Regions from separate parts of the Pectobacterium wasabiae CFBP 3304 genome, predicted to be linked through region 4. Evidence: predicted binding sites of a transcription regulator. Region 4 holds the regulator's gene; each other region holds the start of a gene.
The links. The regulator CRP, encoded in region 4, controls carbon source genes, mostly activating them, when cyclic AMP is high. The targets are predictions, from matches to a motif close to ATGTGANNNNNNTCACAT.
Positions count from the first base shown of each region.

Region 1: the regulator CRP is predicted to act here: its motif matches at 1,246-1,263, upstream of ompW (outer membrane protein OmpW).
Region 2: the regulator CRP is predicted to act here: its motif matches at 793-810, upstream of yrbN (protein YrbN).
Region 3: the regulator CRP is predicted to act here: its motif matches at 1,412-1,429, upstream of deoC (deoxyribose-phosphate aldolase).

Region 1 covers NZ_CP015750.1:4,127,119-4,129,324, reverse strand. Annotated here, with positions in the region: gene A7983_RS18870 (oligogalacturonate-specific porin KdgM family protein) at 1-300, shown strand, start outside; gene ompW (outer membrane protein OmpW) at 469-1,101, opposite strand; gene A7983_RS18860 (YciC family protein) at 1,447-2,202, shown strand.
Region 2 covers NZ_CP015750.1:2,545,981-2,548,186, forward strand. Annotated here, with positions in the region: gene nlpI (lipoprotein NlpI) at 1-712, shown strand, start outside; gene yrbN (protein YrbN) at 823-894, shown strand; gene A7983_RS11570 (DEAD/DEAH family ATP-dependent RNA helicase) at 887-2,206, shown strand, end outside.
Region 3 covers NZ_CP015750.1:3,735,552-3,737,757, forward strand. Annotated here, with positions in the region: gene deoR (DNA-binding transcriptional repressor DeoR) at 1-587, opposite strand, end outside; gene deoC (deoxyribose-phosphate aldolase) at 620-1,288, opposite strand; gene A7983_RS17055 (aspartate:alanine antiporter) at 1,627-2,206, opposite strand, start outside.
Region 4 covers NZ_CP015750.1:1,161,417-1,163,622, forward strand. Annotated here, with positions in the region: gene A7983_RS05270 (phosphoribulokinase) at 1-155, shown strand, start outside; gene A7983_RS05275 (OsmC family protein) at 318-725, opposite strand; gene crp (cAMP-activated global transcriptional regulator CRP) at 1,100-1,732, shown strand; gene argD (bifunctional acetylornithine/succinyldiaminopimelate transaminase) at 1,841-2,206, opposite strand, start outside.

The DNA.
Region 1 (2,206 bases), 2.1 Mb from region 4:
AAAATTACTACTACAGAGCCTACCGATATGAAAGGCTATACCATCACCAGTACGCTGGGTTATAAACTGCCTGCGAACTTTGTGGTTGAATACGAATTTGAATACGACAAGAAAACCAAAGCCGGCTCTGTTGGTTACGTTGCCGACAGCGACAACTATGGCCTCACTCATAACGTTAAATTAGCGTATAAATATGACAAAAACTGGACACCATACGCTGAAGTCGGCAACGTAATTGGCAGTACAACCACTGATGAGCGCCAAACTCGCTACCGTGTTGGTGTGCAATACGCGTTCTAATAGTTAATAAAGCTATATAGATAAGTGTTGTAGTAATAAATAGTATTTCTTTATTGGTTTGTTATTTCCTGTCTATAAAAATGGCGAAGTTATTCACTTCGCCATTTTTTTATGACGTGCCATCCCTTACGGGCCGTTGCTGACACAACGTTAAAAATAAGTTCGCCATCAGAAACGATAACCCACGCCAAACATAAAGGCCCACGGATCAAGTTTAGTATGGATACTTTGCTGATCGTTACCGGCTTTAAATTTCACATCGGTATCAATATCCATCCACCACACGGACATATTGAGCAACCAGTTTTTATCCAGGTTGTAATCCAATCCGGCCTGCGCCGCAATGCCCCAGGAATTTTTCAGGCTCAGATCGCTCAGACCTGCACCTTTCCCCGTATCATTAAATTTCTCATCGAAGAACATTGTGTAGTTCAGACCAACCCCCAAATAGGGACGTAATTTATCTTGAGCATCGCCAAAATAGTATTGTGCAACCAGTGACGGTGGCAGGTGTTTAACTTCAGCAATCGTTCCTGTGCCCGGTGTACCAACTTTGTGTTTGAACGGTGTGGCGGCGAGCAATTCAACACCAATATTGTCCGTCACCATGTAACTGAAAGTCAGACCCAACTGAGTATTGTTGCTAACCTGAAACTCCCCCAACCCCAGCACGTTGTCCGAGCTTTCAGCAGGACGCACGGTGGCCGAACCGGCCCGAACAATGAAATCACCCGCTTGATGAGCCTGCGCAAATGCAGGCATGAGCGCTGCTGCCAACAATAAGAAAGATGTTTTTTTCATTACCCACTCCATTTATAGGGTTTAAATTTCGAACAAAATATACCCCCAAATAGGTATTATTGTTTTAAGTCAGATCACATCCCCTAAAGGTTTTACGTCAAAACCAAACCAAATCATTTACCACTAACCAATTAAAATTCATGGAATTGATCTAGATCAAAAGTAGCGAAATGTATAAAACGTGTCATTGATAACGAGGAAAATGACAATGGGTAACCATGCCACATTGATCCGTAACGAAGGGAAAAGCAGCATTGCATCGTTGATGGGGTGCCACAGCACGAATTAACAGGTTACAATCGTAAGTTAAGTTCTTTCTGTCGATTTATTTTTCAAGGAGCCTGCATGCCTATCACGGCCACCGCGCTATACCGTGACGCAATGAATTTTACCCGCAACCAGTTCATCAGCATCCTAATGATGTCACTGTTAACGGCATTCATTACTGTCACCATGAATAACGCCTTTTTGCCCTCAGTGGATGAATTACAGATTCTGCTACAGTCCATTAATGATGACTTTCCAGCTTCAGCCAAGATCGGCTTGATGGACCTGGTCCAGCAACTGACGTCAGAACAGAAAAACGTGTTACTGAAAATTTCGGTAGCCGATATTTTTTCTACATTAATCGGCAACTCATTACTGGTCGGCGGGGTGTTAATGTTGATCCAGTTGGTTTCTAATGGACAACGAACCAGTGCGCTACGTGCTATTGGGGCATCGACACCTTTTTTACTTAAATTGTTTATTTTTCTCTTACTCTGCATCTTGCTCATCCCACTCGGCATAGTGCTTTTTGTTGTTCCCGGCATTTTACTGGCGATTGCATTATGCTTGTCCCCCGTGATTATAGTGGCAGAGAAAAGTGGCGTGTTTCATGCGATAAAACTCAGCGCCAGGTTGGCTTACGATAATTTACGCATTACCGCCTCCGCGATTGTGACGTGGATACTAACGAAGATCGTTATCTTGTTACTCGTATCCCTGTTACCGATCTCATCACCAACGGTAATGGCCGTGGTGCTAAATGGGCTCGGCAACCTGATTTCCGCTATCCTGCTCATTTATCTATTCCGCCTTTATATGCTGCTGCGTGCTTAATCGT
Region 2 (2,206 bases), 1.4 Mb from region 4:
TGATGAGCGAGCACAGCTATTATATGAGCGCGGAGTGCTGTATGATAGTCTCGGGTTACGGGCATTGGCGCGGAATGATTTTTCACAAGCGCTGACGATCCGCCCTGATATTCCAGAAGTTTTTAACTACTTGGGTATCTATTTAACGCAGGCAGGCAATTTTGATGCTGCCTATGAAGCGTTTGATTCTGTACTAGAGCTTGATCCAACTTACAATTACGCGCGTTTAAACCGTGGCATCGCTTTGTATTATGGCGGTCGCTATCTGTTAGCGCAGGATGATCTGCTGGCGTTTTATCGAGACGATCCGAATGATCCTTTCCGTTCGTTGTGGCTGTATCTTGTGGAGCGAGAAATCAATCCAGAGGCGGCCAAGATTGCGTTGAAGAAACGCTATGACGACGTAAAGAAAGGGCCTTGGGGATGGAATATTGTCGAATTCTACCTGGGTAGTATCAGTGAAAAAACACTGATGCAGCGGTTACAGGAAGAAGCTACGAATAACACTTCGCTCGCTGAGCATCTCAGTGAAACTGACTTCTATTTAGGTAAGCACTACCTAAGTCTGGGGGACAAGAACACCGCCTTGGCGCTGTTCAAGCTGACGGTTGCCAACAATGTCCATAACTTTGTTGAGCACCGCTATGCATTGTTGGAATTGGCGCTATTAGGCCAAGAGCAAGACGACCTATCAGGATCGGACCAGCAATAGCTGACGAACACGTAATCAGCCTGAAAAACTTCGGTTATCACCTTCACGGGTGAGGGCTTTTTTGTTCGCTTTTTAATCCAATTTGAGCCGGTTCACACTTTTCAATGAAAATGACTGAAAATTTTCACGACGAGTTATGTAGACTGGCCGCCATATTTAATGAGGCACGTGTACATGACTGATTTACTTATTTCTTTTTCTGATTTGGGGCTGTCTGCTCCTATTATTAATGCCCTGACCGATCTGGGCTATGAAAAACCATCGCCGATTCAGGCTGAATGTATTCCTCACCTGCTGAACGGTCGTGATGTGCTAGGTATGGCACAGACCGGCAGTGGTAAAACTGCGGCTTTTGCTCTGCCATTACTCAATAATTTAAAACCTGAGTTAAAAGCACCGCAGATGCTGGTGTTGGCTCCAACCCGTGAGCTGGCCGTTCAGGTTGCTGAAGCCTGTAATGATTTTGCTAAACATATGCACGGCGTTAACGTTGTTGCCCTGTACGGCGGCCAGCGTTATGACGTTCAACTGCGCGCTTTGCGTGGTGGGGCACAGATCGTTGTTGGTACTCCTGGTCGTCTGCTGGATCACCTGAAACGCGGTACGCTGGATCTGTCCAACCTGAGTGGTTTGGTACTGGACGAAGCAGATGAAATGCTGCGTATGGGCTTCATCGAAGATGTTGAAAACATCATGGCTCAGATCCCTGCTACGCATCAGACTGCGCTGTTCTCTGCAACCATGCCGGAAGCGATTCGCCGTATTACGCGCCGTTTCATGAAAGATCCACAGGAAGTTCGTATCCAATCAAGCGTGACTACGCGTCCAGACATCAGCCAGAGCTACTGGACGGTGCAGGGTATGCGTAAAAATGAAGCGTTGGTACGTTTCCTGGAAGCAGAAGATTTTGATGCGGCGATTATTTTCGTTCGTACCAAGAACGCAACGCTGGAAGTGGCTGAAGCGCTGGAACGCAGTGGTTACAATAGTGCAGCGCTGAACGGTGACATGAATCAGGCACTGCGTGAGCAAACGCTGGAGCGTCTGAAAGATGGTCGTCTGGATATCCTGATTGCGACCGACGTTGCGGCACGTGGTCTGGACGTTGAGCGTATCAGTCTGGTAGTGAACTACGATATCCCGATGGATGCCGAGTCTTACGTCCACCGTATTGGCCGTACCGGTCGTGCTGGTCGTGCAGGTCGTGCACTGCTGTTTGTAGAAAACCGCGAGCGTCGCCTGTTGCGCAACGTTGAACGTACAATGAAGCTGACAATTCCTGAAGTGGAATTGCCAAATGCGGAATTACTGGGACAACGTCGCTTGGCTAAGTTTGCCGCTAAAGTACAGCAGCAACTGGAAAGCAGCGATCTGGACATGTACCGCGCGCTGTTGACGAAGCTGCAACCGCAGGAAGAGCTGGATATCGAAACTCTGGCTGCCGCGCTGTTGAAAATGGCACAGGGCGAACGTCCTCTGATTCTGCCACCGGAT
Region 3 (2,206 bases), 2.5 Mb from region 4:
TGCTTCATGCCCAGCTCGGCAAAGTTAAAGCAGGTCGCTCCTGCGTTAAGCTCAATACCCGCCGCAGAAATAAACGCTTTATTTGGGCAGATGTTGTCCAGTTCACAGCGCTGGTTAAGCGGAGTAAAAATCGCGTTATCAGGATGATATTCCCCACCGCATAAAATCACTCGACATGCCTTTTTTTCCTGAAGCGCCAAAAAGGTGTTCAGAGAGTAGCAGATCGCGGTAAAAGGCAGCTCATCAGGTATCGCATCAATGATGAAGGGAATGGTGGTGCCACAATCAAAAAAAACGGTATCGTTTGCCTCCACCAGATGGGAAGCGGCAACACCGATAGCCTGCTTTTCTTTTACGTGCTTGGTCTGTTGGTCGGAGACAAAATAGTGAGTGGCTCCGTTATTCTTCAGATCGCTAACAACGTAGCCGCCGAGCAGTATGACGTTGGTGGAATCTGCATTCAGATCGCGGCGCACGGTCATCTCTGATACGCCGAGTAGCTGCGCGGCGTCTTTAAGATGGAGTCTATCGGTTTTCTTTAATGCCTGAGCCAGTCTGCCGATTCGTTCGTCGCGCCGCGTTTCCATAAAATTCCCTGCTAATAAGCTATTTTTCGTTGTTAGTAGTTTCCTGCTGCGGCAGCGTCGCCTGAAACGATAGCAACGCCTGAACTCGTGCCGATACGCGTAGCACCAGCTTCAATCATTCGTTGTGCCGTTTGGCGATCGCGAACCGCACCGGATGCTTTTACACCCATCTCGCTGCCGACCGTATTGCGCATCAGTCGAACATGTTCTTCGCGTGCGCCGCCGGTGCTGAAACCGGTAGACGTTTTGACGAATGCGACATTCAACTGACGGCATATTTCACACACCAGCACAATTTGTTCGTCATCAAGCAGACAGGTTTCCAATATTACCTTCAACGGTATAGCGGCGCAAACCTCACGCACGGCCTGAATATCTGCTTTGACGGCGTCAATCTTTCCGCTTTTCAGCCAGCCGACGTTAATCACCATGTCGATTTCCTGAGCGCCAGCGTCAATGGCTGACTTGGCCTCAAAAGCCTTGCTGGAGGTCAGGCCGGCGCCGAGAGGGAAACCGATCACGGAACACACTTGTACCTCTGAATCTTTCAGTTTCTCAGCGACTAAGGGAACGTAACCGGAATTAACACAGACGGCATAAAAACGGTGCGCTATCGCTTCTTCGCACAGCGTGATGATTTGCTGTTCGGTGGCATTGGCTGCCAGCAGTGTGTGGTCGATATAGCGTGCATAGTCAGTCATGGCGAATCCTTGGTGATGTCGATAAAAAATCGGATGCAATGATTATGACACTCAATGATTTTAATGTCGCAAAAATAACAAAGAAATTAACTTTTGTTATTTTAATAACAAAAAATGAAGCGAATGTGATGATGGTTGCATGAGGACGGGAAGAGGAAACGGCTTTGAATAGTGTATACCAGAAAAGAAAACGCCCATCGTTCTTGAACCTCAAAGGCGGGAACGATGGGCTTCCTCAATAAGGGGAATCAAAGAAAAGCAGTGGCACTTATTCAGACTATAGGCCAAATAAAAAGTTCTGACCTTTCTCGAAAAAATTCACAATTTTTTACCGGTTTTTAACCGGGTAATTCAGGCCAGATAACCACGATAAGTGAGCCTGCTAATGTGAATAGCACGTTAGCGATGGCATAGGTACCCGCATAGCCGAGTGCGGGAATATTACTGCGTGCCGTATCGCTGATGATCTCCATGGCTGGCGCACAGGTGCGAGCGCCCATCATGGCACCAAACAGCAGTGCCCGGTTCATTTTCAATACATACGCGCCGAACAGAAAACAAATTACCACCGGCACCAGGCTGACAATCAGCCCTGAAGCCAGCATCTGGATGCCGACTTCTCCCAGGCTGCTGTTGATGGTGCTACCGGCACTCAGACCAACCCCCGCCATAAAGACCATCAAGCCAAATTCTTTGACCATATTGAGGGCACCTTGCGGAATATAGCCGAAGGTAGGGTGGTTGGCGCGCAGGAATCCCAGCATAATACCCGCGAAAAGCAACCCGGCAGCATTACCGATGCCGAATGTGAAATTGCTGAATTGGATGGTGATCAGCCCGACCATCACGCCGATAACGAAAAAAGCGCAGAAGGCCAAGAGATCGGTGACCTGACTGTGGATAGAAATAAACCCGATT
Region 4 (2,206 bases):
ATATAGATTATCCCTATCTGCTCGCTATGCTGCAGGGTTCGTTTATCTCCCACATCAACACGTTGGTCGTTCCCGGCGGGAAAATGGGGCTGGCGATGGAGCTCATCATGGCACCGCTGGTGCAGCGACTGATAGAAGGGAAAGCCATCGAATGAGCAAAGCTGGGCACGGTAACACGAGCCAAGAGAATAATGCCGATCGTTTAAGCATCGAGATACACGAGCCGGCCACAGGGGTGAGGCCTCCTGCGGGAACCTCCTCTGTGTTTCCCCTAATAGCGGGCTTAAGTGATCAGCATTAGTGCCTCAAGAAAAAGATTATGCCAGCACTCTAATTTCGTGGCTGTGCGTCACCTCAACGGCTTTGCCCAGCATCAATGCCACAGAGCAGTATTTTTCCGCTGACAGGGCAACCGCCCGCTCGACGACTTTATCGGTCAATCCTTTCCCCGTCACAATAAAATGCAGATTGATATGGGTAAATAAACGCGGCGCTTCAGAGCGGCGTTCCGACGTCAATTTCACCTCACAATCCGCCACATCATTACGGCCCTTTTGCAGAATCGATACCACATCAATCGCGCTGCATCCTCCTACGGACATCAACACCATTTCCATCGGACTGGGCGCTTTATCGCCAGAATTACCATCCATCAATATCTGATGTCCTGATGCCGATTCGCCCAAAAACGTTAAGCCTTCAACCCATTTTACCCGAGCCTGCATGATGCCTCTCCACTAAAAATTTTTTGAAAATTTATATCGTTACTGTACAAAAACCAGCGTTAATCAGAGCTTTGTCATGCTGAAGCGAGACAACACAAGACACATCATTAAAGCTGTGTTAAAACAAAAATAGAATAGACCTTTTCTGGACAAACCCAGAAACGAAGAAGATGATGACGTAGCCAGACATACCCAGCCACGTTTACGGTGCGGCAAGGTAGCAGCCGGAAAATCAAGGGTACAGTGGTTCCAGTATATTCCCTGACGTCATTCTGCCTAGACTGAATTTTATTTTTTTAGCAGTTAAACACGCCGTACAGGGAACTCTGACCCCTGTAATTTGCGCAGTGAATTACAACAGAGGATGATAGCGAATGGTTCTCGGCAAACCGCAGACAGACCCAACTCTCGAATGGTTCCTTTCCCATTGTCATATCCACAAGTATCCATCGAAGAGCACGCTGATTCACCAAGGTGAAAAAGCAGAAACGCTTTACTACATCGTGAAAGGCTCTGTCGCAGTGCTAATCAAAGATGAAGAAGGCAAGGAAATGATTCTTTCCTACCTCAATCAGGGCGATTTTATTGGTGAGCTCGGCCTGTTTGAAGAAGGTCAGGAGCGCAGTGCTTGGGTTCGGGCAAAAACCGCCTGTGAAGTGGCTGAAATTTCATACAAAAAATTCCGCCAGCTCATTCAGGTTAACCCGGACATCCTCATGCGCCTGTCTGCGCAAATGGCAAACAGACTTCAGGTAACCTCAGAAAAAGTCGGCAACCTCGCCTTCCTTGATGTGACTGGCCGTATCGCCCAAACATTACTCAACCTGGCCAAACAACCTGATGCCATGACACATCCAGATGGCATGCAAATTAAAATTACCCGTCAGGAAATTGGGCAAATCGTTGGCTGCTCGCGTGAAACCGTGGGCCGCATTCTGAAAATGTTAGAAGACCAGAATCTGATCTCTGCACACGGTAAAACGATCGTCGTTTACGGCACTCGCTAAATCCCTGTCGCAGTACTACCCTACCAATAAAAAAGCGTGAAGCCTCGGCCTCACGCTTTTTTTATCGCACAATGCGTACAAAACGGTTTATCACAAAATATCGTGAACTCAGTTCGCGGTATCAACCACTTGAGCGACCGCTTTGGCGAATTTCGCCATCCCCTGCACAATATCATCTTCATCAATGATCAAAGACGGCACAAAACGAATGACGTTCGGCCCCGCCATCAACACCATAAGCCCCTGTGCCGTTGCGGCAGCCAGAAATTCGCCCGCACGACCATGCCACTGCGGTTTCAGCTCTGCACCCAACAGCAGCCCCATACCACGTACCTGATCAAATACGCTGTACTGCTGGTTGATTCTCTCCAGTTCACTAACAAAGCGATCGTGACGATCCGCTACGCCCGACAGCACTTCTGGCGTATTGATGATATCCAGCGCGGCTTCAGCGACCGCACAAGCTAGCGGATT